DNA from 2 places in the Paenibacillus sp. sgz302148 genome. Region 2 is predicted to be linked to the other one. Evidence: predicted binding sites of a transcription regulator. Region 2 holds the regulator's gene; the other holds the start of a gene.

Region 1 (15,462 bases), 300 kb from region 2:
AGAATCAGGTCGATGATTTCGCCGCTGCTCGTCATTTTGCCTTGGCCGGCCAAGTAAAGCGGGTAGAAGAAGCCGCTGTAGAACAAGTAGCTTTCCAGCAGCACCGAGGCGGCCATCGCCAAGTACAAGTCTTTGCGCGTCTCGATGCCCTTGTAATATTGCGAGATCGTCTCTGCCTTCACCTGGAGATGGCGGTTGCTCTCCACCCAACTGAAGACATTGTCGATTTCTTCGGTCGTCGCCAGCGTCGTGAAGATGCTGCTGTACGACTTCGCGTGGATTTGCTCCATCATGCCCATGAAGCCAAGCACCGCTTTACGCTGCAGCCCCTCGACATGCTCCAGTATTTTAGGCATGCCGACGCCGCCTTGAACGGTATCGAGCAGCGTTAAGCCGCCGAGCACCTTCATATAGGTGTCCTGCTCCGCTTCGGACAGCGTGAGCCAGGACATTTTGTCGTCGGACAGAGGAATTTCTTCGTCGGTCCAAAATTGCATTATATTTTGATTCCAGAACATGATCGAAAAATCATCGTCCGGACGGTTCCAATTGACAGCTTTCAATGTTGCTTCCTCCCAATCTCCGTCTACCCTCTAGCTTAAACGGAGCAGCTAATGCATTCCTCGACGGACAACCGGTTCGTCCGCGTGTAATAAAGCGACTTCAAGCCTTTGCGGGCGGCATAGATGTAATAGCGCGCCAGCTGTCTCGTCGTCACGTCACTGTTGACGTGAAGCACGGTGGAGATGCCTTGGTCGACATGCTCTTGAATGACGGAGATCAAATCCAGCACTTTGAACTGGTCCATATGATAAGCCGATTTATAGTAAAAATAATTTTCACGGCTCATATATGGCATCGGGTAATACGTCGTCGAGTTGGCGTATGTGCGCGTTTCGATTTGCTCGACGATCGGCATAACGCTGGACGTCGCGTTCTGGATATACGAAATGCTTTGCGTCGGCGCAATTGCCAGCCGGTACGCATGATACAGTCCATGCTGCCGCACCGCGGCCTTCAGCTCGTTCCAATCTTGCGGAGACGGGATGTGCATCCCTTCGAACAGCGTCTTCACCTTGTCCGTAACCGGACGGAAATCCGTTTCCGTATATTTGTCAAAATATGCGCCGCTTGCGTATTCCGAGCGCTCGAATCCTTCGAAGGAGACGCCGGTCAGCTTGGCGATATCCATGCTTTTTTCGATCGAATAATAGTTCATCATCATGAAAAACGTACGGGCAAAATCTTTCGCTTCTTCGCTTTCGTACGCGATCTTGTTTTTCGCCAAATACCCGTGCAGGTTCATGGCGCCGAGACCGACGGAATGCAGCTCGCGGTTCGCCTTGACAACGCCCGGGGCGTTGGCGACCGTCGTCATGTCGCTGACCGCGGTCAAGGCGATCATCCCTTCGTGCACCGATTCCCGCAGCTTCTTCCGTTCCATGACGTTGACGATGTTGAGCGAAGCGAGGTTGCAGCTAATGTCGCGTCGGATTTGATCCGGCTCGTCGTAGTCACCGATTTCCGATGTCTCCTGAAGCTGGAATATTTCCGTGCACAGGTTCGACATTTTGATCGTGCCGATGCCTTTGAGCGCATGCGAACTGTTCGCGTTGCTGCGGTTCATCATATAAGGATAACCGGACTCCAGCTGGATCGTGGCGATTTTCACCATCATGTCACGGGCGCTCAGCACGACCTTCTTCTGTACGCGATCGTCAGCGAGCAGCACGTCGTACATCTCGTCGATATTCATGTCGTCCAGATGCTGCCCGTAGGCCTTGTACACCGAATAAGGGGCAAAGACGTGCAGCGGTTTGTTTTCTTCGGCAAGCTTATAAAATTTGTCCGGCACGATCAGGCCGATGGACAAAGTTTTGATGCGCGATTTTTCGTCGGCGTTAATCTTCTTGCTGTCCAGAAACTCCATGACGTCCCAGCCGAAAATATTGTAATAAGCCGCTCCGGAGCCTTTGCGCTGCCCCATCTGATCCGCGTAGGAGAACGCATCCTCCATCAGCTTCAGCACCGGCATAATGCCTTTAGCGGCGCCCTCGACGCCTTTGATCGGCTCGCCGCGTCCGCGAAGCTTGGACAAATTGACGGCAACGCCGCCGCCGATCTTCGACAGCTGCATGCAGGTACCGAGCACGTAGTTGATCGAGTTGAGCGCATCGTCCATTTCCAGCAGGAAGCACGAAACCATCTCGCCGCGGCGGCTCTTGCCCGCGTTCAGGAACGTCGGCGTCGCCGGCTGCAGACGCTGCTCCATCATCGATACCGCCAGCGCTCTTGCGGCATTCGCATCGCCCCGTCCGAGATACAACGCCACGATGGCGACCCGGTCAGGGTAATGCTCCAAATATAACGAGCGGTCGTTGCTTTTCACCGCGTAATCGGTATAAAACTTCGAAGCCGCCATATAGGAAGGGAATTCGAAATTATAGCTGTGGGTAATGCGATATATGTCATCGACGTCCTCGAAGGCATAGCGCTTGTAGACATCCTCATAATAGTCGTTGTCGATCATGTAACGTACTTTTTCCGTCGTGCTTGTGAAACGGACGCTCTTCTTGTGCACGTCCTCCATGAACTCCCGGACCGCCTCGCGGTCTTTATCCAATTGAAAAAAGCCGTCCTCGCCTTTTTGCATTAATAAGTTGTTCAGCTCAATATGACGCAACTGCGTTCACTCCCATCAAAAATCGTTCCACGTCTTGCCGCGTTCCGGACAGCTCGAACTTGTTGATGACCGGGACGCCGTATTGCTCGGAAATGCGATCCGCGCTGCGCGCAAAGCCTTCGCCCCAATTGCGGTTGCCGCTGGCAGATACGCCGACGAGCTTGCCGTAATTCCGATTTAAGAAAGAAACAACTTTATCCGGCACTTGGCCGAAGCCCGTCGTGTACGTGACCAGCACGAACGGTTCTTCCAATACCGTCGTGTCGTCAATTTGAACCGTAGGCATGTTTAACTTTCCGACAAATCGTTTCACGTTTCCCGTCTTGGAAGCATATGCAATCACCATGCAGCCCGTCTCCCCTCAATGATTATTAACGCAGTAAAAACGCGCCGTATAGGCGCATTATCCCTTCATATCACGGTTCTCTTAAGATGAACATTTACGATGTTTTCCAACAATATGTAGTGGGTAATTACAAATCTATATCAAGATGTTGCGTTTGTCAATGAAATAAATACCTTTTTTTCTGGTATAAATAAGGGGGAGAAGAGAGCCTCAACTTCGCTGGAAAAGCCAGTAAAACAAGCAAAAGCCGGAGTTTATCCCCCGGCTTTCGACCTGTTTTTACCCAAAAAAATATTTTTTATTCCGTTGGCGATTGTGTCGTTTTTTCGAATCATTTGCAACACGGCACACAAGATGTAGTACGGAGACAATGGCATGAAAATTCGAAAATACATTTTCCAACCCGTGTACCGCATGTACCGGGCAGACCGAGGGCAAATATGTACCGAATTGCTCCTATCAAGGATCACGTATCGAGAGTTCGAGAAGCTTGCCGCTCCCGAAGGAGATCCTCCCGCAGCTGTGTCAAGATTTCTCCCAGCCAATTCGTGCCGCGCCATGTTCGGCGATTCCGGATTCTCGGATCGTCCTCGAGCAAGCCGACACCCCAAATCCGGTCCGTCGGGCTCGCTTCCACCAGCGTTGTCCCTTGCGTCTCCAGCAGCTTTTGCAACAGGTTGGCGTTTTGCGTGAACTTGGCCTTATTGCCGTCGTAAACAATTGATTTGCAGCGCTCTTCCCAAAGCTTCTTATTGAAATTGCGCACCTGCCTGCCAAATTCCTTCTGCTCGCGCGGATGCTGCGCTTTCAGTATGCGCTCCCCCGCTTCCCGATCCTCGAACAATAACGCCTTCATGTACATCATATATTGCTCCGCGCAATTGAATCGGATGCCGTCTACGACAAACAAAGCCGGATGCCACTGCGAGAAAGGCGATTGCGTACGGTAAAAATAAGTGAATTTCTCCATCTCTAGACCTCACATTCGTACGATAAGATTGTTATGATATTACCTTCGCGCTCATGATGGCATCTTCCTTCCCATCGGCGTATTACAGTTTGCATATAATCATACATTCCTGCAGCAATAGGCGAGACGAATAAACAAAAAACCGCGCAAATGCGCGGCTCAAGATTTAGTCCTAATCGAACATGATGCTGTAAAGGATCATGACACTTAACCGTTCACGTTTTATTTTTGCTGGTTTGGAAATGCCGTATCCCCTGCTTCGATTTGTTCCCTGAGCTTCAATCGCTCCTCGGTCTTCAGTATCGGGCAATAATAACATTTGACCCCGCCTTCCCGCTTGTAAACCATACAGCAAGCCGAGCGGACCATGAGCGGCGTACCGGGCTGATACGGGTTGTCGATAAACTTCGGGGTATGTTGAAACGGCTTCCGCTTTCGGTTGAACGTACCGCCGGGCAATCCGCAGAGAAGCTCGAAATCGTCTTGAAGCCGCTGCAGCTCCGGCCCTTCGGGCATCGTCGGCCTGGCGTAATCCATCGTATAAGCCGCGGTAGAACCATATTGGTTCCAAATCAGATCAGGCTTGAATCTTCCCGCGGCGGCTGCCGATTCGATCAAGGGATTCATGTCTTCCTTGAAGAAACGGTCCCATTCCGCTTCAACCGCTTGTCGGCGCCCTTCATCCGGCAATTCCGTCCATCGGATTTCGCCCAGCTTCAAGACATACTGACCCATCTCCCCTAGTGCTTCCAATTGAAACGTGATATTGGTCAATGATAAATCGAGGATTCTGCCGTATAGAGACATCACTCTTTGCTTCATGTCGATTAACCCGTACACAGCGGTTCCGAAGAACGACACGGCCAGCTCCAATCCAGTTCCTTTGACGATTCTCGAGTACTTCGTTAACAGTTCAAGCATAGTCTCCCGGTTCAACAAATCGGCGGCAGGTACGGCATGCCTCGGGAACTCCGATCCTCGGGTTGATATTCGTAAATAAGTTTCGGCGAATGTAAGATCCATTGAATCCCTCCTATTCAATTACGGCCAAGTTGTTCGTTTTCGGAGATGAAACGATTCCTCGTCTTCAGGTTCGAATGACCCGCCGAAGTCTCTTGACCGTTTGGTATTCACATTGTATAACATACATGCAAAACTCAAAGTTCGGATTCGTAACTGCCGTCCATCTAAGGAATCTCTTATTCAAAGTATGAAGTGCAGCTTTAAGGTTATCGTTTAACCCATTCGTTCGATAGGAGGATTATCATGACGATCAAGCCGGCCGATATCGCCAAAAGATTGCGAATCAGCACCAATGCGCTTCGGCATTACGAGGAATGGGGAATCATACCGCAAGTCGAACGTACATCCAATGGGTATCGTATCTATACGGAAGAACATCGGGCTTATTTCGAATGCATCCGCGCAATGCGACTCGGTTTCGGCATGGAGCTTACGGTTGATGCGATGCGTTTGATGGTGCAGAGGAAGTTTGACGAAGCGATGTGGGCGGTCAACGAAGCGCAAGCCGGGCTGAACCGGAAGAAACTGATGGCCGAGAAGACGGTGCAGGCGCTCGATGCGGCGGAATTAGATCAGATGGATACAAGAAAAATCAAGCGTGGGCTGACAATTGGGGAAGTATCGAAGGAAACGTCGATTCCGGCATCCGCAATCCGGCATTGGGAGAAGATGGGGCTCCTCGATATTTCGCGAGATAAGGAAAGCGGATATCGCACGTTCGAACCGAAGCAAGTCCGCAAAATACTCATGATCGGAACATTGCGTTCGGCGGCATGGCCGCTGGACATTGTCAAGCAAGTGATCCGCGAGCTTGACGACAACAATGTCGAGCAAGCCCGCAGCATCGCCCGCGAGGCGCTTCAATCGCTAAATGATGCGATTCGGCGGCAAATTCGGGGCGTCTATTATTTGCATCGGTTGTTGGAAATATCCGATCCTCGGGAATGGGATTGGGTCTAAACCTGAAGATCGTTTAAAACGTTTATTGATGCGATAACTGAACAAGTTTTTTCGTCGTTTCCCAGTTTCGGGAGGTTGCCGTCAATTTCAGCTTTTTCTCCATGAAGTTGTTGGAATACAGCGATTTGCCGTATTGCTGCCTGCACAAAATATAAACCTCTCGACCGACGATTCGGAACTCGTCAACGTCGCTATTGAACGTCATCATATGCTCAACTGCCGCTGCGGTCGGCTTTTCCGACAAGAAGGTGACATATATCTTGCCTTCGCTCGCCATATCGCTGTCAAGAAAAGGATTGCCGCTGATAACGTCCTCGAGTTCTTGCTTGGTTCGCAGAATGACGGGGACATCGTATCCCAACGCGTGACGCAGTTGCTCTTCGATTTTGTTCTTCAACAATACGGCGTCAAGCTCGTCGGACTCGAACAAGACGTTGCCGCTTTGAATATATGTACGCACACGCTGAAACTTCATCGTTTCGAAAATTTCCCGCAGCTGCTCCATCTTGATCAACTTCTGTCCACTCACATTAATTCCCCGCAGCAGCGCGATATAATCGGTCATGGCTCTTTGCCTCCTTCATGTGAGTCCGATCGATTTCAAAATTCGCAGCGTTGTTTCTTTCGCCTGCTGGTTCGAGTCGGATCCCGATCCGTCCATATTCGTCACGTAAATATAGGTTCGGCCTTTCTTGACGACAAAACCTACGAACCAGCCAAACGGCGGTTTGACGCTGCCCCCCGTCTTGCCGTACAACGTATAGTCGCCGATTTCCTCGAGCAGGATCATCCTTTTGACGGTTTGCATCACTTCCTTATTGAAAGGAAGCGTCTCATCGATCAGCTTGCCGAGAAACTCGACTTCTTCCAGCGGAGAGATGCGCAGCGAACTGTTCCGCCAGAACCGGTCGATACCGCCGGAAATATCGTTGTTGCCGTAGCCTATCTTGTCCAACCATTCCTGCATTCGCTTTTTCCCGATATCCCGCGCCATCGCCTGGTAATACCAAACGACGGAGTCATGCATGGCGGATGCCAGCGTGTGGTCTTGATTCCAGCTCGACCTGGACCATTGTTTGCCGTCCCATCGTTTGACTGCATTTTCGCTATCCACGGCACCGGTTTGCAGTCCGATCAGGGCGTTGGCAATTTTGAACGTCGATTGAGGCACCTGTCGGGCCTTGGCCCGCTTCTCGTTGAACATATACGTTCGCTGTGTCTTGGCGTCAAGTAAAATAAAAGTTCCTTTGCTTTTTTGCGTAAAAAAGGACGATACATCCAGTGTATCCCAAGCAATCGGATCTTGTTTTAATGCAGTCTGCGGTTGCTGTTTGACAGCTTGCACTTCTCCGGCAGCCGGCTCTGTGCCTGCGGGAGCAGCCGACTCATTCGAGCAAGCTCCCGTTAATGCAACCATAAGAGCCGAAACCAGCAACATCTTGCGCTTTGCGGTGGCTGAAACGATGAGCATGGCAGGATCGCCTCTTTATCACAGAATATTTCAACCTGGTTAATCCAAAGTTTTAAGGAATGCCGCGATCCGTTCGATCGCCTCTTGCAGCTTGATGACCGAAGTCGCGTACGAGCAGCGGATAAACCCTTCCCCGCCAAGCCCGAACACATCCCCCGGCACGGTGACGACCTTCGCCTCGTGAAGCAGCCGCTGGGCGAACGTCTCGGAGCTTAAACCGGTGTGCGCGATGGACGGAAATACGTAGAACGATCCTTGAGGGTCGTGACAAGGCAACCCGATTTGGCGCAAGCCGTGAACGATTAATTTTCTTCGCTGGTTGTAGGATTCGATCATATGATCCTTCTCCGCCATGCCGTTCCTTAGCGATTCAAGAGCGGCGATTTGGCCTAGAATCGGGGCGCACATGATCGTGTATTGGTGAATTTTCAGCATCGCCTGGATGAGATCGGGATGCCCGCACGCATAACCGACGCGCCAGCCCGTCATCGCAAACGCTTTGGAAAAGCCGCCGATCAGAATCGTCCGTTCCTTCATCCCCGGAATCGAGGCGAAGCTGACATGCTTGCTGTCATACGTAAGCTCGGCGTAGATTTCGTCGGAAATGACGACAAGGTTGTGATCCTCGACGACTTTGGCGATCGGCAGCCAATCCTCGTACGTCATGATGCCGCCGGTCGGATTGTTCGGGTAGCTCAGGATGAGCACCTTGGAACGAGGGGTGATCGCTTCAAGCAGCGCTTCCGCCTTCAGCTTGAACTGATCCTCGGCGAACGTTTCGACGGGAACCGGCTTGCCGCAACCGAGCGCCGTAATCGGCGAATAGGAAATATAGCAAGGCGCCGGCACGAGGATTTCATCATCCGCGCCAATCAACGCACGCAGCGCCAGATCGATCCCTTCGCTGCTGCCGACGGTGACGAGCACCTCGCTGACAGGATCATAGTCGACTTGAAATTCCGTCGATTGATATTCGGCGATCGCTTCACGAAGCTCGATCATCCCGGCGTTCGCCGTGTACGTCGTCCGCCCTTTCTCGAGCGCCCGGATGCACGCCTCCCGAATGCGCAGCGGCGTCGTAAAGTCCGGCTCGCCGACCCCAAGCGAGATCATATCGCTTTTCCCGTCAACCAAATCGAAAAATCGTCGAATGCCCGAAGGCTGCATGTCGCGAACCATCGGCGTCAGCATTTGTTCCATAGTTCCCCTGTTCATACAAATCCCTCCATGTGTTAAAAAACAAAAAAACCCGCCCCAGCAAAGGGACGAGTCTGATTAACCCGTGTTACCACCCTAGTTTCACCCCGATCGGAGCGACACTCGATTCACATATCCAACAATACGTGTTCCGGTTAACGCTGGAAAAGCGGCAGAGCTTACTTGATTCAGCTTGCTTCTCGGAGACGGCTTTCGGTTACTTCCTGAACGTTGGTTTTCAGCAACCCCAACTCTCTGTCAGATCAGATCAATAACTTACTTTTTCTCTTCATCGAATTTATTTGGTTCGTACCGATATGAAATTAAGGCTATTCTAGACACTATTTTTTTATTTGTCAACTACAAATTTTCGTGGTTTGTTCTCAAGCGCGCAAGCACCCGGCTCATCGCACTCAGCGTTTCATCGATCTCCTGCCCGCTATGTACTGCGGAAATATACCACAATCCGTTCGAACGAATGAGTACGCCTTCCTCCAGCATCATCCCGGCAAACCGGGAGTACAAGGCGGCATCGCGCTTATTAAACGCGGCGAAATCCTCGACGACGGGTTCGTCCGTAAACATCATGTGAAACACCGGCCCGGCCTCGTTGACGATCCCCGGGATCCGATGCTCCTGCTGGAGCTCGCGAATGCCCTGTATGAGCTTGCCGGCGGTTTGTTCCATTCGGGCGTAAATCGCTCCTTCGGACCGGGATAGTTCGTCAATTACCGCAAGTGCGGCGGCAACGGCCACGCAATTTCCGTTTAACGTGCCCAGATGACTTACCGATCCTTCCTCAACCAACGCCATAATGTCCGCTTTGCCGGCAACGGCGCTGATCGCAAGTCCCCCGCCCAGTGCTTTCCCGACCGTGACCAAGTCCGGCCGAATCCCGAATTTCTCATGAGCTCCGCCAAGACCTAGCCTGAAACCGGTGATCACCTCGTCCAAAATCATGACGATGCCGAGCTCCTCGGTCAAGGAACGCATCAGCTCCAAATAGCCGGGTCTCGGAACAATACAACCCGAATTGCACATGACGGGTTCGGAAATGACGGCTGCAATGTCGCCGTGATTTTGGCGCAGCGCCTGCTCCAACGCGGCCGCGTCGTTCCACGGCAGCAGAATGACGTCTTCAAGCGCCTTGGCGCTTTGGCCGCCGGTTCCGGGCATAATTTGCTGTTCCGAAGGAGATACCGCCCCCGCACCCGAGCCGGTCTGGCGCATGTCGGAGCTTGGAAACGAGGTGAATACGGAATCCGACCAACCGTGGTAGTGCCCGTGAAATCTGACGATTTTCCGCTTTCCCGTATGGGCTCGCGCCAGCCGGAGAGCCAGCATGACCGCTTCGGTGCCCGATCCGCTGAATACGACTTTCTCCGCACATGGCAATAAGTCCACTAACCGCCGCGCCAGCCGGATTTCTCCCTCGTGCTGCAGCCCGTAGGTCGCTCCCCGCTTCAACGCTTCATGAACGCTTTCCGTAATCGACGGATGGGCATGACCAAGAAGAAGCGGACCGTAAGCCAGCAAATAATCGATATACTCATTGCCGTCCACGTCGCGGATTCTCGGCCCTGAACCCGATTCCGCAAACAACGGCGCCGGTTTCATCGCGCTGCGCAGCGAGCTGGCAACGCCTCCGGCCAATACGGTCTTGGATTGCTCCAAGTGATGTCTGGACTTCGCAAAATCTCTCATAAAATCCCCTCTCTCTTATTTGAATCCCGGGTTAGGTTCCGAAATCAAGCGGATAGACCGGACGACGTACATGCTTGTAATCGAAGTGCCGCAGGTTGGCGCTGCAGCAGCCGGGTGAATCGACGTTTACGACATGCTTGGCAAACGGGCCGAACGCAGTCTGCCACGCGATGGCAGATTTGGCGACAATGATCTTGAAGTCGTCCGGCTGCAATCCTGCCGCGAGGATGTGGCCAAGATCCCAAGGCGCGGTCCTTTTCGACGTGAGCACTATCGTCAAGCCCCCTCCCACCGCTTCAATGACTGCCGAACGCCCCATGTCAGCTTGGTGTCCGGTCATGTACGGACCGATATGGCGATATTGACCGTCGAACAACAGCCGGACCCGCCCGACGATATGAACCGGTTCGCCGTGCAGCGAGTCGCTTTTGCCGCCGACGCGGCCGTCGAACGCTCCCCCGGCGCCGATCCGATACGCATCTTCAACCGCTTCCGGATCGTAAAGGACGATAAGCGCTTTCTGCGAAACGTCTTTCAGCTCAGCCAATACATGCGTTGCATCGCCAGGCGCCCCGCCGCCTACGTTATCGGAGCCTTCGGACAGAATAACCGGCCCCTCCGGTTGAGCCAATGCTTGGGTGACCGCTACACGAGGCTCGATGTAAGAAACATCGAACGTTGACTTGCGCTCGGTTGCCATTCGCACTAACTCGCCCGCATAATGGCGAGCAAGCTCGGCATCCCCATCCGTCGTCACGACAAAGGACATCCCTGCATCCGGCACGTCGCTGTACGGAAATCCGCCGGCTACCGTAACGTTCAGGACGCGCTGCTCGGACTCCATCGCAAAAGCGCGGAGCATCAGCTCCTTCATCGTGCCTGCATCCGTCATCATCCCTTGCGGGACGACGAGCATGCCGGTATGCGCAAAAGCCCGAACCGGCCGAATCTCGCCGCGAACGACTCGCAGCAGCAGCTCGAACGCTTCCACAGCCCGCTCGTACATGTCGACATGCGGATAGGTATCATATCCGACCAATATGTCCGCTAGTTCGACCATTTCCGGGCTGATGTTGCCGTGAAGATCAAGCGTCATCGCGATCGGAAACCCGGCTCCGAACCGCTCGCGCAATCGTCTGAGGCACTCGCCCTCGAAGTCGTGAACGCGTTCCGACACCATGGCGCCGTGCATGATCAGCACGATGCCGTCCACGCCGGAATCGATGGAACGGACGAGAGCGTCGATCAGCGCATCGCCTGCCTCCGCCGTTACCATGCCGCTTGGGGTCGCTGCCGTATACAGCCCCGGCGTAAGCTTCGTTCCATGCGTTTTTGCCGCATCGATGACGCCCCCCATCGAGGTTCTCGTTCCTGCGTAACGGGCCAGGAAAGCTTCATGACCGGCAACCCATTCACCCTGAAAATGATCAAGCGTCGTCAGCCCGGGAGCAAACGTATTCGTCTCATGAAAAATCCCTGCTACGGCGATGTTCATTTCGGCTCACCCGAAGCTGTATGCGCTTCCCGATTGGACGAGCTTTGACCGGCATGAAAGAAAAAAAGTACGAAATGCGGTGCCTCTACATCATGAATTGTTGTTGAAATTGTTGACATGGATCATTGTCCTTTCATCCTGGAATCCACTTACAACCGGCGAAGAATGAGTCGCCTTACGTCCTCGTGCTTGACCGGCTGCTCATCTTCCGTGCCGATCATTTGAAGCAAATTGACCATATCCCGCATTCCTCCGATTCGCTCCCAGTGTTCCGGAAGCTCGTTACCCGAAGTCTCTTGGTAGGCACGGATCAACGCATCTTTTAATCGCGGAGAAAATTGATCCTCATAGCGGAAAAATTGTGCAATATCGGCGATCGGATGTCCCGCCATGGCAAACTCCCAATCGATGACGCTGCTGACCCTCCCTTTATGAATAATGAGATTGGTTGGGCGAAAATCTCCGTGCGTGAGTGCGGCTGCACGATCCATCTGCTGCAGCTCGGCTTTATTATGGTGGACGACACGCTCGATCCGTTCCGATACTTCTTCTCCCAATCGCTCCCTGGCACGGCGGTTAAGAAACAGATCATACCACGAGTCCAAGGGCGGGAGTTCTTCGGCAATATCCAAGCTTTCGTTCAGAAAGCCGATCCTGTCATAACGATGCCGATGGATTTCACCTAGTATCAAACCGATCTCCTCCATGAGCGGCAGCTCCGGGATGTAGCCGTTGCACCATAACTCCAGCAATGTCGATCCTTGCGCAAAATCATAGATCGCAAAAGTCCGTCCATCCAATAGATTCGAATGTTGTTCCATATGATGGAGACGCTGCATCGGTACACGCTCGCTCAGCAATGACCGAAGGCTCGCTTCCTTCATCCAGCTCGAATCTCCGGCAGGAAATACGCGCAAAAGAAACGAATGACCGGCAGCTGTATCCACCCGATAATTCGACGTTCTTTTTCCCTCTGACAACGGTTGAAAGGTTGTGAGCTTGAGATTCGGGTCAAATCGACGCAATAGAGCAGATACCATGTTCCATTCCATCGCATAAAAAGGAATCGATCGTTCCCAGCTATTGTCCATCGCGTTGTATTCTCCTAATGTGTTAGTAGCAGCATCCTCTTCGCTGAATAAAAAAGACATCAAGCGGTTACCTGAATTCTAGGTTGCTTGATGTCTGCCGTTATGTATTTTGATAATTTTGCCTTACGATATCATGTCCGATCGCATGATGTCAATTATTTTATACCTCTTTTATTTTAAAAAGAAAGGTTTGGTCTTGGAATTGTCCGTTTGCTTGCCGGAAGACTCGGAAAGTCCGGTGTCGATGCGGCTTAACAGAAGCCGGATTTGTTGAATATAAAAGCTGTATTCACCGGTTGAATTCAGCCTACCCTGTCTGATTCTGAGCAAGGCCGAGGACATTCCGTCTACCCAGTCCGGTTTACGGGGCTTGGCAGTCGAAACATTAAATTTGCTGTTGAGCAGCGCATGTCCGCTTTTTTTGGCCATATACCATTCAAGCAAGCTGCAAGCAATACGCAGGCATTCGGAAGCAAGCTTAGTCACAATCAAGCCTGCCTCAGCCCCGACTCCGTCTTGATTGTACATGATGCCTAAATTCAAACCCAATAGCTGTACAAAATCTTCCATGGACTGATCGAAGCATGTCATCGACTCGTCCATGATTGCCTTTATAGGATGGTATCGTTCCGAATCGTCTTCAGCCGACGGGTGGCTCAGGATCAGATTCATTCGGTCGAACCAGAGCGCATAAGATATTTTCCCGTTATCCACCGCGGCGATCATCGTACGGAAGAGCAAGTCGTTTCTGTCGGATAGGCCCGACTCCGGATATGCACTCATTCTTGTTACTGCGATCAATCGCCGGATCTGAGCGGATAAAGCCAGCTCCTCTTCAACGGCGGCCATAAGAAGAAGGGACCAGTTCAACTTCCGTCTCCCTCCTCATCGCTCCGCTCATCTTGACTATCAGTTATTCCTATAACTTATGATTCTTTGATGGCGATTAGCACTCGACTCAAATTGCCCGATCAATTCCGACAAGTCATGAATCGTTCCGTCGCGTTCAAATTCACCGTCAAAATACGAATCCTTCTTCCATATCCCTTTCATACCGGCCTGTCTGCTGGCGATGACGTCGTTCTCGGGATGATCCCCCACATAAACGGCCTCCTCCGGTTTCACTCCGAGTCGTTCCGCTGCTCGCAGGAAGATTGCCGGGTCCGGCTTGCGAAGTTGTTCGATTTCCGAAACCAGGATCGCGTCAAAATAATCCTCGATCTGCAGCGCCTTGATGTTGTTGCTTTGAAACTCGCCGAACCCGTTCGTAATGATGCCGAGCTTCATGCCTTGCCTCTTCATGTAAGTTAACATGTCATGGAGATTCGGAAATCCGACGCAGTGGTAGCGGAAGCTCTTCACGTAGTCGTCCAAAAGCTCCTCCCAGGCGACCGGCAGTCGATATTCTTGGATAAGCTGTTGATACACCTTGTCCTTCCATACGTAACCCCGCTTGTCCAACTCGACAAAACGTTGTACGAACTCGTCTTTGTCTATGTTTTGCAATGCTGGAATACGGTCATGCTGCGCGGACACAAAATCTTTTAACGATACATCACGGTCAAGCAATGTCCCATCCAGATCGAAGATGAATGCACGAATCATTCGTACCGCCTCCCAAGTCTCAATTCACTTGTCTAGCATCGCGATGCTCTTAAACAATAAATCATAATAGCTGCTAGAATTGGGTGCAAAATGTTCCCTGCCGACCGTTCGGCGATCTTGAACGATCCGCCCATCCGCTTCGCTCACGACGATTCCTTGGATCTCGATATGCTCCAGCGTCCCATCAATCAGCCGCATAAACTCCGTAATCGGGATGAGAAACAACCCTGAAATTTCGCTTCGCTGGAACGAATACGATTCAAGCGGATCGTCGCATGCGTATAAGAACATATGGCTGAACTCGCGGTCGATCAGATGGGCGCTGACGATGTTTTCTTCCGTAGCACATCCGCAGTATGTCAAATCTTCAATAACCGCCTTGATGCCAAGCTCCTCATGAAGCTCGCGAACGCCGTCTTCAACGTCTTCCCCGGCTTGCAAGTGCCCTGCGCACGAGATGTCCAGCATATTAGGGAATACGTCCTTGTCCTTATGGCGCAGTTGGAGCAGCAAGCTCCAGTCTTCTGGCTTTGACCGGTTCAGGATCCAACAATGAAAGGTCTGGTGCCACAAGCCTTCCGCATGGACGCTGTGCCGGGTTGCCGTCCCGATTTTTACTCGATGTTCGTCGAATATATCAAAAATTTCTTCCGCTGACATTCGTATCCCCATCTCCTTTATTCTCCAGTATCATAAGCAATGTCGGCTCCGCGTACGTTTGCTTGCACCATCTGTATTTGTCTACGATGCTAGGATGTATACCTTCCATCTTCGTTGCAGTTTCAAATCCAAATCGGGCGTAAAATGAAGCAAGCTTCTCGAACGGGATGCAATACAGTTTCCCGAAGCTTAGCTCTTGCGCATGGCGAATGAGGCTGTCGACGACAAAGCTGGCGACTTTGGCTCCCCTGTAATTG
Region 2 (15,462 bases):
GTTCGTTCGCGGAGCGTACCGCGATGAACACGCCGATTCAAGGCACCGCCGCGGATATTATCAAGCTGGCTATGGTGCAGATGGCGGAAAGGCTTGAGCGCGAAGGGCTGCGCAGCCGGATGCTGCTCCAGGTGCATGACGAACTTGTATTCGAGGTGCCGGAGGAAGAGCTCGAATTGATGAAGAAGCTCGTTCCCGAGGTGATGGAGAGCGCGCTGCAGCTTGATGTGCCGCTCAGAGCCGATGTAAATTTCGGCGTGAACTGGTACGAGGCCAAATAAGGGAAATAACGGCAAATGGGCATCGGGCCGGCCTTTCGGGTATAATGTTTTTGAGGTGAGGGAGAATGCCGGAATTGCCGGAAGTGGAAACCGTTCGAAGAACGTTAAACGAATTGGTTGCAGGAAAACAAATCGAGCGGGTCACGGTCAACCTGGCCCGTATTATACAACGGCCGGACGATACGCAGCAGTTCAGTCTGATGCTGGCCGGACATACGATTGAAAGCGTTGAACGTAGAGGCAAGTTTCTTCGTCTTATTCTGGACGGGCTTGTCCTCGTTTCGCATTTGCGAATGGAAGGACGCTACGGCGTTTATCGCGCCGATGAGCCGGTCGAGAAGCATACGCACGTTATTTTTCATTTTACCGATGGCACCGAGCTCCGTTATAAGGATGTCCGACAATTCGGCACGATGCATGTCTTCGAGACGGGGCAGGAGTTCGTCCATCCACCTTTGAAGAAGCTGGGGCTCGAGCCGCTGGACGAAAGCTTTACATTCGATGCGTTCCGCAAGCGAATCGAAGGCCGGAAGACGAAAATCAAGCCTCTTCTGCTGAATCAGGAATATATCGTCGGCATCGGCAATATTTATGTCGATGAATCGTTATTTACGGCGGGCATCCATCCGGAGCGATCGGTGGAGTCTCTTGCGCCGGCCGAGCTGAAACGTCTGCATGAAGCGATCGTGAAGACGCTTCAGGAAGCGGTTGACGCAGGCGGATCATCGATCAAATCGTATGTGAACGGCCAAGGAGAGATGGGGATGTTCCAGCAGCAGCTTCAAGTATACGGCCGCAAGTCCGAGCCGTGTCCGCACTGTTCCCGGGCCATCGAAAAAACGGTTGTCGGAGGAAGAGGAACGCACATCTGCACCCATTGCCAGCCGCTCAAGCCAAAACGTGCGCGCGCCCGTTAATGCACCGATCCGTATGTTCCTCCATATGCTATAGGCATCAGACTACGTCATGGCGCCTTGCGGAGCATTCTCCGCCGGCAAGAGGAGGGATACGGTGCTGTTGCATTGGGTTTCGCTTTGTATATTGGCGTTTGCGGTCAGTTTGGACGGATTTGGCGTCGGAGTCATGTACGGTCTTCGCAAAATCAAAATACCGTTGTTGTCCGTTGCGATCATTTCGTGCTGTTCGGGTGTAATTATCTTCGTGTCGATGCAGATCGGCGTGCTGCTGCTCCAATTCATCTCGCCGGACTATGCCAAAGCGGTGGGAGCGATTATTTTAATCGGGATCGGCTGCTGGGCGCTTGTCCAAATGTTGCGGAATAAAGGCGAGGATCCGGAAACTTCCGCTTCCGGCAATATGCCTGATGCTGACGGAGGAGACCCTGTAGAGCAGACGGCATCCGATCAAGGTATGAAGTCGACTTCTACGGACAAAACCGTACTTCACATCGAGCTGAAGAGGCTCGGTTTAGTCATTCAGATCTTACGTACGCCGTCGATTGCGGACGTCGACCGCTCCGGTACGATCTCTGCATCGGAGGCGACGCTGCTTGGCGTAGCATTATCGCTCGACGCATTTGGCGCGGGAATCGGCGCGGCTTTGCTCGGTTTTTCGCCGCTGCTGACATCGGCCGTCATTGCTTTGGCCAGCGGAACGTTCATCTGGATGGGGCTGCGGATCGGATTTTTGTTCTCCGGTTTTCGCTGGATGCGAAGATTATCGATTATTCCGGGATGCGTATTGATTCTTATGGGCATTATGAAATTGTTCTAGCTTTGGAAGTGGGTGATCGTGATGAACATTGGATTGACCGGCGGAATCGCCACAGGAAAAAGCACAGTAGCCGCAAGCCTCGTTCGCCGCGGCGCTCGTCTCGTTGACGCCGACCAAATCGCCAGGGAGGTTGTGCTCCCCGGCAGTCCGACGCTTGCGGAAGTGGCTCTTCGCTTCGGGCAAGATATCCTGCAGGAGGACGGAACGCTGGATCGGAAGAAACTCGGCAGTATCGTATTTGCCGATGCTTCAAGGCGCAAGGAGTTGGAATCGATCTTGCATCCCGCCATTCGGGCGATCATGCGAGAGAGGATGCATCAATACGAAACCGAAACGCCGGAACGGCTCGTCGTCGTGGATATACCGCTTTTGTATGAATCGGGTCTGGAGCATATGGTTTCGGAAGTTATGGTTGTGTATGTGCCGCGAGAGCTGCAGCTGAAGCGGCTTATGGAGCGGGACAAGCTCAACCCGGAGCAAGCGGAAAGCCGGCTGAACGCCCAGATGGATATCGAGTCGAAGAAAATGAGAGCAGACTACGTCATAGACAACAGCGGGACTTTGGAGCAAACGGAACAACAGCTGGACCGGTTTTGGCGGGAGAAGACGAAACGATGACGATATTGCGAAAAAAACGCGTATACGCCATCATGCTGGTTTTGCTCATGGGGGTTTTATATTATAATTCCAACTGGATCGGCCGATGGCTGTACCCGATTTATTATAAGCCGGACATTCTCGTCAGCTCGAAAACCCATGAGGTGGATCCGTTCCTCATTGCGGCCATCATTCGGGTGGAAACGAATTACAAAACCGATCAAGTGTCCAAAAAAGGCGCCGTCGGCATCATGCAGCTTATGCCGGATACGGCGAAATGGATTATCGAAAAACGCGGTTTATCCTCCGTCAAGCTGCAGGACGTTGAATCCCGTCCGGAAATCAGCATCGAGCTCGGCACCTGGTATTTGCAATGGCTGCACAAGCAATTTGGCGGAAACCGGATTGCAGTCATTGCTTCGTATAATGCGGGGCAAGGCAACGTGAAGAAGTGGATTCAGAACGGTGTATGGGATGGCAAGCTTGAATCGGTTGACAAAGTGCCGTTCGGCGAAACAAGACACTATGTACAACGCGTCATTTATTATTATAATAAATATACCGACATCTATGCGGAGTTCGAATAAAACGGAAAAGAAGCATTGGACAGGCTGTTTGTGACAGCTTGAGCCAACGCTCCTTTTGTTACAACGCTTCAGGTCAATTAACGAGCTTGACCCGAAAGTTGTTGCTCGGCGATTTGCACCAGACGACGGGTAATGTTACCCCCGATCGCACCGGCGTCGCGAGTAGCCATGTTGCCCATGTAGCCATCTTGAGGAATGGCGATGCCAAGCTCTTGGGCTACTTCATATTTCAATTGGTCCAAAGCAGCATTAGCTTGAGGAACGACAAGTTGATTGCTGGAACGAGATTGTCCTGCGGCCATTTGTTTTCACCTCCTTAGCGGTTGGTAGTTGTATTATGTACGTTTTTAGACAGTTCATTACAGGTAAGGTATGGGAGCGATTTAAAAGTATGAAATGTCCTTTTTGCGATTATTCCGGAACGAAGGTGCTTGATTCCCGTCCGGCTAACGAAAATAAATCGATCCGCCGCCGCCGCGAATGCGAGAAGTGCAGCCGTCGCTTCACCACGTTCGAAATGGTCGAAGAAACGCCGCTGATCGTGATCAAGAAGGACGGCAGCCGCGAGGAATTCAGCCGTGACAAAATTTTGCGCGGACTGATCCGGGCATGCGAGAAACGTCCCGTATCGATTGAACGTCTCGAAGTAATCGTATCCGAAGTAGAGAAAGATCTGCGGAACACCGCGAGCGCAGAGGTGGAAAGCCGCGATATCGGCGAATTCGTCATGGAGCAGTTGTACCCCATCGACGAAGTAGCCTACGTGCGATTTGCATCGGTGTACCGTCAGTTCAAAGATATCAATATGTTTATGAAAGAACTGACACATCTGCTTGCCAAGCACCACTTGGACGGAGCGGGAAAATAAGTGCGGGAAGATGATCCGATATATTGACAACGCTTCATTGCCTATGGTATGATCATTTTTGTCGTCACGGGGCCATAGCTCAGCTGGGAGAGCGCATCGCTGGCAGCGATGAGGTCAGGGGTTCGATCCCCCTTGGCTCCACCATAATTAATCAACGGGTAGCCTTGTAGGGCTGTTTTTTTTGCAACAATGATGGTGAAAGATTTGTACTGCGAGAGGTTTACTGCAATAGGTTTGTACCGCGGCAGGTTTGTACCGCGGCAGGTTTGTACGATAAATCGTACAAGTGACCCTGGTTTTGGTGTGATTAGAGCCATTATGTACGATAAATCTTACAAGTGACCCTGATTTTGATGTGGTTAGAGCCATTATGTACGATAAATCGTACAAGTGACCCTGGTTTTGGTGTGGTTAGAGTCATTATGTACGATAAATCGTACAAGTGACCCTGGTTTGATGTGGTTAGAGCCATTAAGTACGATTTATCGCACAAAATGCGGTCGGGTGGCGACGAAATCATGGATTTTGTACGAAGAATCGTTTGAAAAGGTTTGGTTGGACCGATAACGGTTGAGTTTTATACGATATTTCACTCAAAGTGGCGAAGCACGCCCCGATGATCCTGTACCGTGCAGGATTAATCGGGGCGTTTTTTTATTCCATTCCAGGAGGCGAAGAGATTGAGCTTTGAATTCGAACATGCGAAGTGGATTAAATGGCATTTAAGCAGGCGTCATGGAGAGCGGAAGGACGCACTGATGCGGGGACACGGTTATGGGAATCGAATGTTTGTCGAGAAAATTTGGTGGTCGCTCATGGGACATTTTATCGGGCTGCATCCGGAGTACGAGGTGATGGATTGGCGGGGGCGATCTTATTTTGTAGACTTTATGTGGAATGTGGGAGGAAACCGCTTTGCGTTTGAAATTATGGATTACGGATCACATGGCAAAGACCGCTCGAAGTATCGGTTGGATTTGAACCGCGGGTTGTTTCTGCAATCCCAACAATATCAAGTCATTGCGATCTCATTCGACGAGATGAAAGAAAACCCGTCATTCATTGAAGTCATACTCCGGAATATGTTGGCCCCATATTTGCTTCAGCAACAAAGCAAAACGCACTGGTTTCGCGTCCCTTTTGCAAAATTGAACGACAACTTATGCGTTTCGCCATCCGTCACAATCGAATCATTCGTCCCACGGAAGCGGCAAGGGAGCTGGAGCTTCATAAACAAACTGTCATTAAATATTGCCGCATGCTTGTTCAGAAAGATAGGCTTCGACCGGTACCAGCCGGAACAACAGGGAAGATCTATCATTACGAATACTTGGGATCGATCCAAAGCCCCGATTTGCAATGAGTGTTTCGGCATCTAAGATCTGATCGGTCTGGGTAAATCAATTTACAATCATTTCATGCGGCGTTGAATTCTACAACTAAGTTTGCCCTCGTCAAGTATGCATTGTCAGAAGGTGAAATAAAGGATTCAACATCCCCTTGGCTCCATCAAACAAAAAACACGCCAAGTCAGGCGTGTTTTTTGTGTTTGGTGGTAGCCGCTTAGGGGGCGGTCCGCGCACAAGCGTTAGCGAAGGAGCACGGCATCGAAATTTAACCACTAGCAATACATCTCTGAAGTGACTTCCCCGTAACCTTTAATGAGATTTTCGATACCCCGGGGTTCGCCTTGCGTTCAATCTATCCTGGTTGTTTTTTTCTCGGTGAAAAAGTAAACCAAAGCGAAGAGCGGCAAGATGGTTCCAAGGAGAGATGCCAGCTTCCAACCCCCCTGGGTATAAGACCAGCCGCCCAAAGACGAGCCGATAGCTCCGCCTATAAAGAAAATGGACATGAATAGTCCGTTTAGGCGTCCTCTTGCTTCACTTCCTAACGAATAAATCGCACGTTGACTAATAACAAGGTTTCCCGACACGGCCATGTCGAGTGTAATTGCGGATACAAAGAGTAGAATGAGAGCAAGGGTTGAATGGCTTTGGAACAGATAGATGAGCAAAAATGACAAGACAGCTACGATCATGGCTAACCCCGTTAACAATTTGCTCCAGCCTTTGTCCGCCAATCTTCCGGCAATTGGCGCAGCAATTGCGCCACCCACGCCAACTAGCGCAAACCATGCAATGCCTCGCTGGGACATTCCGAAATCATCTGCCAAATGTAAAGGGACGACAGTCCAAAATAGGCTGAAGGCTCCAAATAAACAAGCTTGATACAAGGCGCGACGTCGTAATGCAGGCGTTTGTCGTAATATAGTGCCTAGAGAGAGAATTAGCTTTTTGTAGCGTACCGTAGGAATCGGCTTGCGCTCCGGAAGAGCATACGCCAACAGAGCAGTCAGTAGAGAGATCACAATGGCTGATAAAACAAATATGGCTCTCCAGCCCCAGAGACTGGTTATAAAGCTTGCCAACGGCCGGGCAAACATAATTCCTAATAAGAGACCGCTCATCACATTACCGACCACGCGGCCGCGCTGTTCGTCAGACGCTAAATTGGCGGCGAAGGGTACCAAAATTTGGGCTACTACAGATCCAATTCCAATAAAAAGAGACGCGATCAAAAACAACGGCGCATTGGGCGCGAACGCGGCAGTTAGCAGTGCGCCAACGGCAACCATAAGCATGATAACCGTAAGCCGCCGATTTTCGATGATGTCGCTTAGCGGTACGATGAACAGCAGCCCGACTACATAACCGATTTGGGTCAATGTAACAATTAATCCTGCTGCCGTAGAAGTCAGGCCGGTTGCATCGCTGATAGGGCCTACCAGAGTTTGAGCGTAATAAAGATTGGCAGCGATAAGACCGCACGCGGCTGCCAACAGAAATATCATCCAACTAGAAATACGGCTGTCTTGATGAACTTGTTCATTTTGCATAATGATCCTCCTCTTAAATACTGAACGTTTAGTTTTATAAATAATTTAACCCAATAATATACTGTACGTATGGTTTTGTAAATAGGCTTTTATTTATTCCTTGTCTTTTGTATACTAAACGTATAGTTTTTAGCGCATGAGACGATAACAAAGGAGGAGGATTCAAGTGCAGGGGAAAAGAGGGCGTCCGCGCAACGTGGAAACGCAAAACTCCATCCTTTCCGCTTCCTATGATTTATTGTTGGAAAATGGTTTTGGGGCGGTTACGGTAGAAAAAATCGCTGATCGTGCCAAGGTCAGCAAAGCTACGATCTATAAATGGTGGCCTAATAAGGCTGCAGTGGTGATGGACGGTTATTTATCCGCCGCGGCTGCAAGACTGCCTGTGCCGGATACAGGATCGGTATTCCAGGATATTCTGGAGCATGCCACGAATTTGGCTCGGTTTATGATAACCCGCGAGGGCTCGATTTTTCTGGAGATCATAGGCGAAGGGCAGGATGATTCTGCATTGGCGGAGGCATATCGGACCCGCTATATACAGCCTCGCCGGCTGGAGGTTCGTGGTATTTTGGATAGGGGGCTTCAGCGTGGAGAGTTGAAGAATCTAGATACCGCATTATGCACGGATCTCATTTACGGGCCGATTTTCTACCGCTTGTTAGTTACGGGTGATTTGATTGACGATAACTATATAAGACAGTTGGTAACCCTTGCCTTTGAAGGTATGCGTTCGATTTGAGCTTCGTCAGCAAGTTAAATGAAGGATTCAATATCCCCCTTGGCTCCACCAAACAAAAACACGCCGAATATGGCGTGTTTTTTGTTTGGTAGAATCAGTTCGACATTAAAGGTTTCCGCGCCTTGGGGAGAAGGATTGCTACTGGATCATCCGCGTGCAGAGAGTAAAAGAATTCTTCGATGTATATGATTTCGGACGTGTACGCTTTTGTATCTACTGCAAAAGCCCTACTGTTTTTTTCTATTTTTTTCTTGACGAATGACATTTTTCGCCATTAAAATACATACTGTACGGAATGTAATTAATTTAAGAGAGTCTGAATGACTCACATCCTAGTAGGAGAGAGCGGTTTGAAGAAGAATAAATTTCAATTAAAAAGAGAAGCGACTTATCAACTGCTCCTCGAAGCCGGTATGAAGTGTTTCTCCAAAAAAGGTTTCGCGTCGACGACGCTGGGAGACATCGTGGAACAGACCGGCCATACGAAAGGGGCATTTTATGTTCATTTCAAGAGTAAAGAAGAATTATTCTTGAAAGTGCTGGATTACCAAATCCAAATAACGAGCGGCTGGACGGACATACCGAAGGAGTATGACCCAGCAGATACAACGCTTGATGAAGTCATTACGATCACGCTTACGCGGCTGGGCCAAATGCTGCATGGGGTCGATAATTGGATCATCGTGCTGGCCGATTTCCATCAACAAACGAAATACGATGCTGAAATCCAGAGCATGCTTAGGCAGAAGTATCGGGAATGGGTTTCGGGTATCGAGCAATTGATTATTGTATTGCAGGAGAAAGGATGGATTGATAAGAACAAAGATCCCGTACTGATCGCGAAGCAAGTGATTTCTTTCAATGAAGGGTTTACGATCTTTTCCGTTTTATTCGGAGAGACGGATACGAAGGTGCTTATCCAAGGGCTTGTTAAGCTGATGTCTTAATCGACATAACTATAAAGAGGGGAAAAGAAAATGAGGAAAATGACGAAGCTGCGGTTTAGAAGACTGACAACGGTACTGCTTGCACTAACACTCGTATTGGGGGTTTTCCCGGGACTCGGACCCAAGAAGTCGGAAGCGGCAATCGATGCGCCCGCAGCGGGAAGCGCCAATGACGGCGTGGATTTTAAGGCAACAGGGCTGCTTGCGCCGAGCAGCTATATTTATTATGGATATATGGGGATGCCAAAAGACTTCAAGGGCTCTGCTCAACAAAACAGTCCCATTCTATGGAATGTCATGGGAGAAGAGCCGGCGAAATATGACAATACAGGTGCCCCCTTGTCAACCAATAACCCCGACCAATTGGTATTGTTCTCAAACTATATCTTAAATAGGATGGCATTTAATCCGGCATTGAACAGCGCATGGGCAGATTCCCCTGTGCGTATCTGGCTGAACGAGACTTTTCTGTCGAATCAGTTTAATGCCGGTGAACGAACCTATACCGTTCAGACCATTAATTTGCAAACGAAAGACATCGTTTCAAATAATCCATCCTATACCAGCGACTATATGTACATATTAGCAACAGATGATTTTGGTGGTGATAAAGTTAGTTGGTCGTCCAATTATGCACCTAACAAACAGCTTGGCAACAAAAGCGGAACTTTTATCGGCGGCACTCCATTTTCTTATCATTTGCGTTCTCCTTTCAATACGGAAGCTACAGCATATGTCAATGAACTCGGTGAACTTAAAGCTGGGTACGCTGACGGTTTGAGCGGTGTTCGACCCGCTTTTAAACTTGACCCTACCTCGGTCGTTTTTGCATCGCAAATTGTGACGGATGCGGGCGACGGAATGGGCACCATGACGGCGGATTCGAACTATATCGCAGGCACAGGAGGTTCGAAACATTATAAACTAACGGTATTGGGCGGAAGCAGCAGTTCGAATCCGTACAAGCTGACAAACCTCATAAATTCCATTACGAACGCCTCCATGTCAAGCTCCACCGAGATTTCTGCCAAGGCTGACGGCAGTTTTCTATTATCCGGCACAACCTCTGCAACTGGCGGCCTGAACGGCAGCTATACGATCAACTACAAGCTCGTCGATTCGAATCGAAAAATTGTCGCATACGGCGTAGCCAACAATAACGCCTCTGTCTCAGGCAGAGACATGGTAATAACCATTCCGAGCAACAAAATTGACGGTAGCCCCTTTGCTTCAAACGAACAGTTGACCGCTTATGTTTGGCTGCAAAAGAATAATCCGGTGAACTCCAATGAAACGTCACAGCCATTACATTTTATAGTGAATCTTACGAGCAGCGATGACGATGCGCCGAATCTTTCGCACGTTTCCCCGTCCGTTACCAATACAACTGCCATTTCCGTAACAACCACCGAAAAGGGGCCGATTTATTTGGTGCCCGCCGCGACGAACCCGAGTGTTGCCGCTTTTGAAAACACGATCGGTTCAACCGGTAAAAAAATTATCGTTTCGGCACCAGTTGCTTCTTTAACTGTGCCGGTCACCGGACTTGCGGATGGCGCCTATAAACTTTACGCCGTAGATGAGGCGGGAAATATTTCGACGGCCGAGAGCATTACGATCGACAACAAGTCGCCAACCGTTACTCTGTCAAGCTTTCCAGCAAGTACGGTAAACGCTGCTTTCCCGATTACCATAGTTTTCAATGAAGCTGTAACCGGCTTTGATGGAAGCGGCATTACCGTCGATAACGGTGAGGTTTCAAACTTGGTACCTGTCACTGCATCGACTTATACTGCCACGATCTCCCCGATTAAGAGCAGTCAGGCTGTGACGGTAAAAGTTGCGGCGAACGCAGCTTTCGATGAAGCCGGAAACGGCAATACGGTGTCCGACACCTTTAGCGTCATGTACGACGCGACCAAGCCTACCGTTACATTCGGCGGATTTGCAGACAATCAGACGTTCATCGCTCCGCCAACCTCGGTTACCGTTACAGTCAACGAAGCGGTATATTGGGTGGCAGACGGCACTCCGATAACTTCTTCCAATGCGACTTCACTCCTAAGCATGGAGAAGGATGGCGTATCATTATCGGATTACACACTGAGCTATGATGAGGCATCCCGAAGGTTTACCTTAACTTTTAACGGCACTCTGGACGATGGCGTCTATAAGGTAATAGTTGCTGGAAATAAGGTGAAAAACGCCATTAATAACACGCTAGACGAAGCAAGTTCAATCTTTACCGTAGCAGTCCCTGTTGTTTCCGGTATTTCCGTTCATCCAACAAGCCTTTCAAGCGCCGCGGGCAACGTGACAGCCACGATAACAGGTGCAAATCTTACCGGGCAATCTATAAAAGTATTTGTAGACGGAGCGGAAGCCGCCACAGCCAACGTCGGCAGTGCCACAAGTGCGGCTGCAACCGTCACGATTCCGAAGAATACAACCACAAGCGTTAAAAATCATATTTTAAAGGTGTACCTTAATGGTGTGGAGGTTGCAGGCAAGACAGCAACAGTAACAGTCAGCGGCGAGCCTGTCGTAAGCAGCGGCAATGGCCCAACACCAACGCCAGCACCGCCATCAACACCAACGCCTGCCAAACCGGTCATCGACCTAAACGGGATCGAGCTTGACCCGGATGCTATCGATACCTTGAAACCGTCGGTCACGCTTGAAGTGACGCATAAGGACGGCTCAGCCTATGTCACGATTCCGGCAAGCATTTTAACTCGACTCGAGGGCAAAAACGGCACATTCTTCATCGAGATCAAGGCGCCTTACGGCAGCTATCAAGTACCGGTCAATCTGGCTTCCCTCATCCCGGGGCTGAAGGAATTGCTTGACGCAAACAATCTCAAGGCTGAGGACATCGGTTTCAAAATTAACCTGATCGACAAGTCCGGGGATAAAGCAATCTATGCGGCGTTTGCAAACGGCTTGCCGAACGGTTCGGTAATGGGCGCGATCGTGGATTTCGGGATCGAGATCATCAACACGAAGACAGGCAAGGTATTAGGCAATGCGGATAAGTTCAGCAAGGCGATTACAAGAATCATTCCGATGCTGAAGAGCATGACCGAAATGCCGACGCAATGGGGCGCGTTCCGATATAACGAATCGACGAAGAAGTTTGAGTTTGTCCCCGCCAAAAAAGTAAAGATCGACGGCGTGTGGTATGTAATGATCAGCTCCTATTCAAACAGCGTATATGTCGTCGCAGACAATGAGGTGAGCTTTGCCGATGTGCAGAAGCATTGGGGCAAGCCGTTCATTGAGCTTGCCGCGGCGAAGGGATTAGTCGAGGGGGCAGACGGCAAGTTCGATCCGAATAAAACCATGACGAGAGCGGAATTTACCGCCATGCTCGTACGGGCGCTCGGACGCGGGAATACTGCAGGCAGCACGACGCCATACGACGACATAAAGCCTGGCGCATGGTATTTCGAAGAGGTAGCCGAAGCGAAAGAGCTTGGCCTGCTCGACTTTGTCAAAGGAAAAGGCTTTTTGCCTGAACAGCCTCTGACGCGTGAGGAAATGGCGAGTATGCTGGCGGCAGCGATTGTCTTCGAGAAGCTGCCAATGACGAAGGAGTTTGTAGCACTAAGCGGTTACAAGGATATTGAAAGCGTGGACGCGGCCTATTTGGAGGACGTTCGTCTGATGGTGAAGCTTCAGATTATGACAGGCGTAGACGAGGATACGTTTACTCCGAAGGGGACAACAACGCGCGCTGAGGCGGCGACCGTATTCATCCGTACACTGCAGAAGCTTGGCATGATAGATTAAACATATCTGTAACAAATCCCGCTAGAGTGTTGGATATCCACTCGGCGGGATTTTTTTCGTCGTGAAACACGCCGAAAAAAGGCGTGTTTTTTGTTTAATATGGCAATTTACTTTTAGCCGATAGCAAGCCTTGTGCGAACATCTTCCCATTCTTTCGGCTGCAGGAGCGATTCAAAAAGACGGCACATATCGTGGAACACAGGTTCCGGGACGGAACGCTTTACATTTGCCAGCATCATCGTTTGCTCGTGAACATTTAGGGCCGGGATCATGTACCGTTGGAAGTTGCTCTGGATATGCGTTGGAATTTGATTGCGCAGTTTTATGCTCACCGCGATAAGATCATGATCTTCATGAGCCTCCCACAATAAAGGCATCGCAATGGACTCTTCATGGTAAAGATGCAAATAATAATCGCCGACAAAATGATTTAATTGGTCAAGGAAGACTGCCAGGTTGCCTCTGCAATCGAATCGGCATCCTTCATCTTCTCTACTGCTAATTCAAGGCGATTTAAAAGCTCGTCGGACCGTTGATGTTGAATTTCCAATTCGAGCCCTGTGTCCGGTGCACATTGATCAATGAGCGGCTGAATAAAAGCATCCTCATCGTTTGCATGCTGGTGCAGCATGGCCGCGACATTTTGGAATTCTTCAAAATAATGTCGCCTTTTTCTTGGATCGGTAAAATCCAACTTTCCTGCGTCCCAGACCATGTTTTGGAGCGCATGCCGAAGTCCCTTGTGAATCAGCGTAAACAAATGAAAGCGTGTATTCATGAATTGATCCTCCTTCTGTAATGTCACTCCAATTGTAAAAATATAGCTGGAATCGCGGTATCGGTTGGATTACGTATTTTCATAAAAGAGGGGAAACGCTTTTTTTATTTGTAACAATGTAAAATATATTTGACATAATGAACAGTTCAATTTACAATAAGTATGAAATATTATACTTAAAGCAAACAATTTTATACAATTATATATTTTGTACTTTTGATTCAATGGTTACATTCAGTTAATCACGAACAATGGAGGAGGAAGCTTCATGAAAGCAATCGTGTACGTAACATACGGATCGCCGGACGTGCTTCAGCTCAAGGAAGTAGATAAACCTGCTCCGAAAGACAATGAAATACTGGTAAAAGTGTACGCGACGACAGTAACGGCAGGGGATTGGCGCCTTCGCAAAGCCGACCCGTTTGCCGCAAGATTGTTCAACGGTCTCTTTCGGCCCAAAAAAGTAACGATTCTCGGATTTGAGCTAGCCGGGGAAGTCGAAGCGGCAGGCAAACATGTGACGCGATTTCGGAAAGGCGACCAAGTTTTTGCTTCTTGCGGTATCGGTTATGGCGGATATGCCGAGTACAAATGTCTGCCTGAAGACGGGGGAGTGGCGATAAAACCGGCCAATGCGACCTATGAGGATGCCGCAGCCGTTCCGATCGGAGGAATGACAGCTTTGCATTTTCTGCGAAAAGGAAAAATCCGGAGCGGGCAAAAAGTGCTTATCTACGGCGCTTCCGGGAGCGTAGGCACTTTTGCGGTACAGCTTGCCAAATATTTCGGGGCGGAAGTGACCGGGGTATGTAGTACTGCGAATCTGGAACTGGTGAGATCACTTGGAGCCGATAAGGTCATCGATTATACGCAAGAGGACTTTACCCGAAGCGGTGAAACCTATGATATGATTTTCGACACGGTAGGCAAAAGTCCGTTTTCAGGTTGTTTAAAGTCACTAGAGCCAAAAGGATATTATCTTAGAGCTATCCATATGGAGCTGTCACCGATCATCCGCGGGTTATGGACCTCTATGACAAGCGGGAAGAAAGTGATAGGCGGCACGGCGAGCATCGATAAGCCCGAAGATTTAACGTTCCTCAAAGAACTGATCGAGGCGGGGAAATTAAAATCGGTCATTGATCGACGCTATCCGTTGGAACGGATATCCGAGGCCCACAGCTATGTTGAAAGCGGCCATAAGAAAGGGAATGTGGTTGTATTTGTGCAGCCCGAATAATCATGGGAAATTCAAACAACCATTTCACGCAGCCTGTTAAGGGTTGTTTTTTTTTATTTCAATGATTATTTACGTTTGACAAAATGGTAAATCATGAGATACACTTTATTTTATTCTGACCATTCAGTATAAATAAAACTCGAACAAGGTGAATGAATGCCCAAAGTAGGAATGGAACCGAAGCGCCGCGCGGATGTCATTAACGCCACGTTAACGTGCATTAGCCTGTACGGGATTGACGGCATGACTCTGGATAAGGTCGCTGAGCATGCGGATTGCTCCAAAGGGGTTGTCGCTTATTATTTTAAGAATAAGGATAACTTGACGATCGAAGCTTTCAAGTCGTTTTTGGCCTATTACGGTCTAAAGATCGAATCGGAAATTGAAAATACAATGACGGCCGGGGAAATGATCGACGTTACGTTGAAGCATATACTGTCGCCATACCGTGATGATACTGGGAAGAAGATCAATGTATCGCAGCTTGCTGGCATCGATGAGATGTTTATCCCGTTCGAAGATCAAGGAAAGCTTTTTTTGCAATTTTTCTCCAAAGCCGTATTGGATCGCAATTTGCAGGAAGTCGTGTCCAAGAGCTACTTGGCCGATCTTCAAGGCATAGCCAAGATTTTTAATTACGGCAACAAGACAGGAAATATGTCTGTAGAAGATCCCCAAAGCGCCGCATATGGGCTGCTGGCGATGGTCGTAGGATTAAGCTTCTTTCGCGTAGCGAACGTACCGCCAACCCAAGGTGAAGATAACCGATACATTTGCGAGGATTATGTTAGAAGACTTACCAAACTAGGAGGGTAATTATGAATATAACGAAGGTAGAGGCGAATGGAAGAAATGTCGCCGTCGTGAGCGGCAGCGAGATTCTAATCAAGGATGTTCAGACCGCATTGGATCTTATGGCAACCGTACAATATGAAACAGGCTGCGATCGCTTTATTCTAGACAAATCTTTAGTCAGCGAAAGCTTTTTCGATTTGAA

Evidence for each region. Region 2 encodes NrdR, which represses ribonucleotide reductase genes. Its sites were predicted from a motif close to AACACNATATATNGTGTT; they were not measured.
Region 1: the regulator NrdR is predicted to act here: its motif matches at 3,136-3,153, upstream of nrdI (class Ib ribonucleoside-diphosphate reductase assembly flavoprotein NrdI).

What each region holds. Positions count from the first base shown of each region.
Region 1 is NZ_JBVYOJ010000001.1:42,967-58,428, forward strand. Features, by position in the region: gene nrdF (class 1b ribonucleoside-diphosphate reductase subunit beta) at 1-563, opposite strand, end outside; gene nrdE (class 1b ribonucleoside-diphosphate reductase subunit alpha) at 599-2,683, opposite strand; gene nrdI (class Ib ribonucleoside-diphosphate reductase assembly flavoprotein NrdI) at 2,670-3,029, opposite strand; gene ybiA (riboflavin biosynthesis intermediates N-glycosidase) at 3,496-3,999, opposite strand; gene AC0LWM_RS00215 (hypothetical protein) at 4,222-5,022, opposite strand; gene AC0LWM_RS00220 (MerR family DNA-binding transcriptional regulator) at 5,266-5,982, shown strand; gene AC0LWM_RS00225 (DUF1697 domain-containing protein) at 6,005-6,547, opposite strand; gene blaOXA (class D beta-lactamase) at 6,563-7,453, opposite strand; gene AC0LWM_RS00235 (aminotransferase class I/II-fold pyridoxal phosphate-dependent enzyme) at 7,493-8,668, opposite strand; T-box leader at 8,712-8,952, opposite strand; gene AC0LWM_RS00240 (aspartate aminotransferase family protein) at 9,011-10,354, opposite strand; gene AC0LWM_RS00245 (M81 family metallopeptidase) at 10,386-11,849, opposite strand; gene AC0LWM_RS00250 (phosphotransferase family protein) at 11,999-12,940, opposite strand; gene AC0LWM_RS00255 (hypothetical protein) at 13,112-13,810, opposite strand; gene AC0LWM_RS00260 (HAD family hydrolase) at 13,850-14,545, opposite strand; gene AC0LWM_RS00265 (NUDIX hydrolase) at 14,570-15,205, opposite strand; gene AC0LWM_RS00270 (GNAT family N-acetyltransferase) at 15,183-15,462, opposite strand, start outside.
Region 2 is NZ_JBVYOJ010000001.1:345,159-360,620, reverse strand. Features, by position in the region: gene polA (DNA polymerase I) at 1-281, shown strand, start outside; gene mutM (DNA-formamidopyrimidine glycosylase) at 347-1,198, shown strand; gene AC0LWM_RS01745 (MntP/YtaF family protein) at 1,296-2,015, shown strand; gene coaE (dephospho-CoA kinase) at 2,037-2,633, shown strand; gene AC0LWM_RS01735 (lytic transglycosylase domain-containing protein) at 2,630-3,199, shown strand; gene AC0LWM_RS01730 (alpha/beta-type small acid-soluble spore protein) at 3,277-3,501, opposite strand; gene nrdR (transcriptional regulator NrdR) at 3,591-4,067, shown strand; tRNA gene AC0LWM_RS01720 (tRNA-Ala) at 4,136-4,211, shown strand; gene AC0LWM_RS01715 (hypothetical protein) at 4,748-5,446, shown strand; gene AC0LWM_RS01710 (MFS transporter) at 5,764-6,966, opposite strand; gene AC0LWM_RS01705 (TetR/AcrR family transcriptional regulator) at 7,133-7,708, shown strand; gene AC0LWM_RS01700 (TetR/AcrR family transcriptional regulator) at 8,059-8,655, shown strand; gene AC0LWM_RS01695 (S-layer homology domain-containing protein) at 8,686-12,447, shown strand; gene AC0LWM_RS01690 (hypothetical protein) at 12,561-12,824, opposite strand; gene AC0LWM_RS01685 (hemerythrin domain-containing protein) at 12,878-13,225, opposite strand; gene AC0LWM_RS01680 (NAD(P)-dependent alcohol dehydrogenase) at 13,494-14,465, shown strand; gene AC0LWM_RS01675 (TetR/AcrR family transcriptional regulator) at 14,622-15,281, shown strand; gene AC0LWM_RS01670 (DUF4180 domain-containing protein) at 15,284-15,462, shown strand, end outside.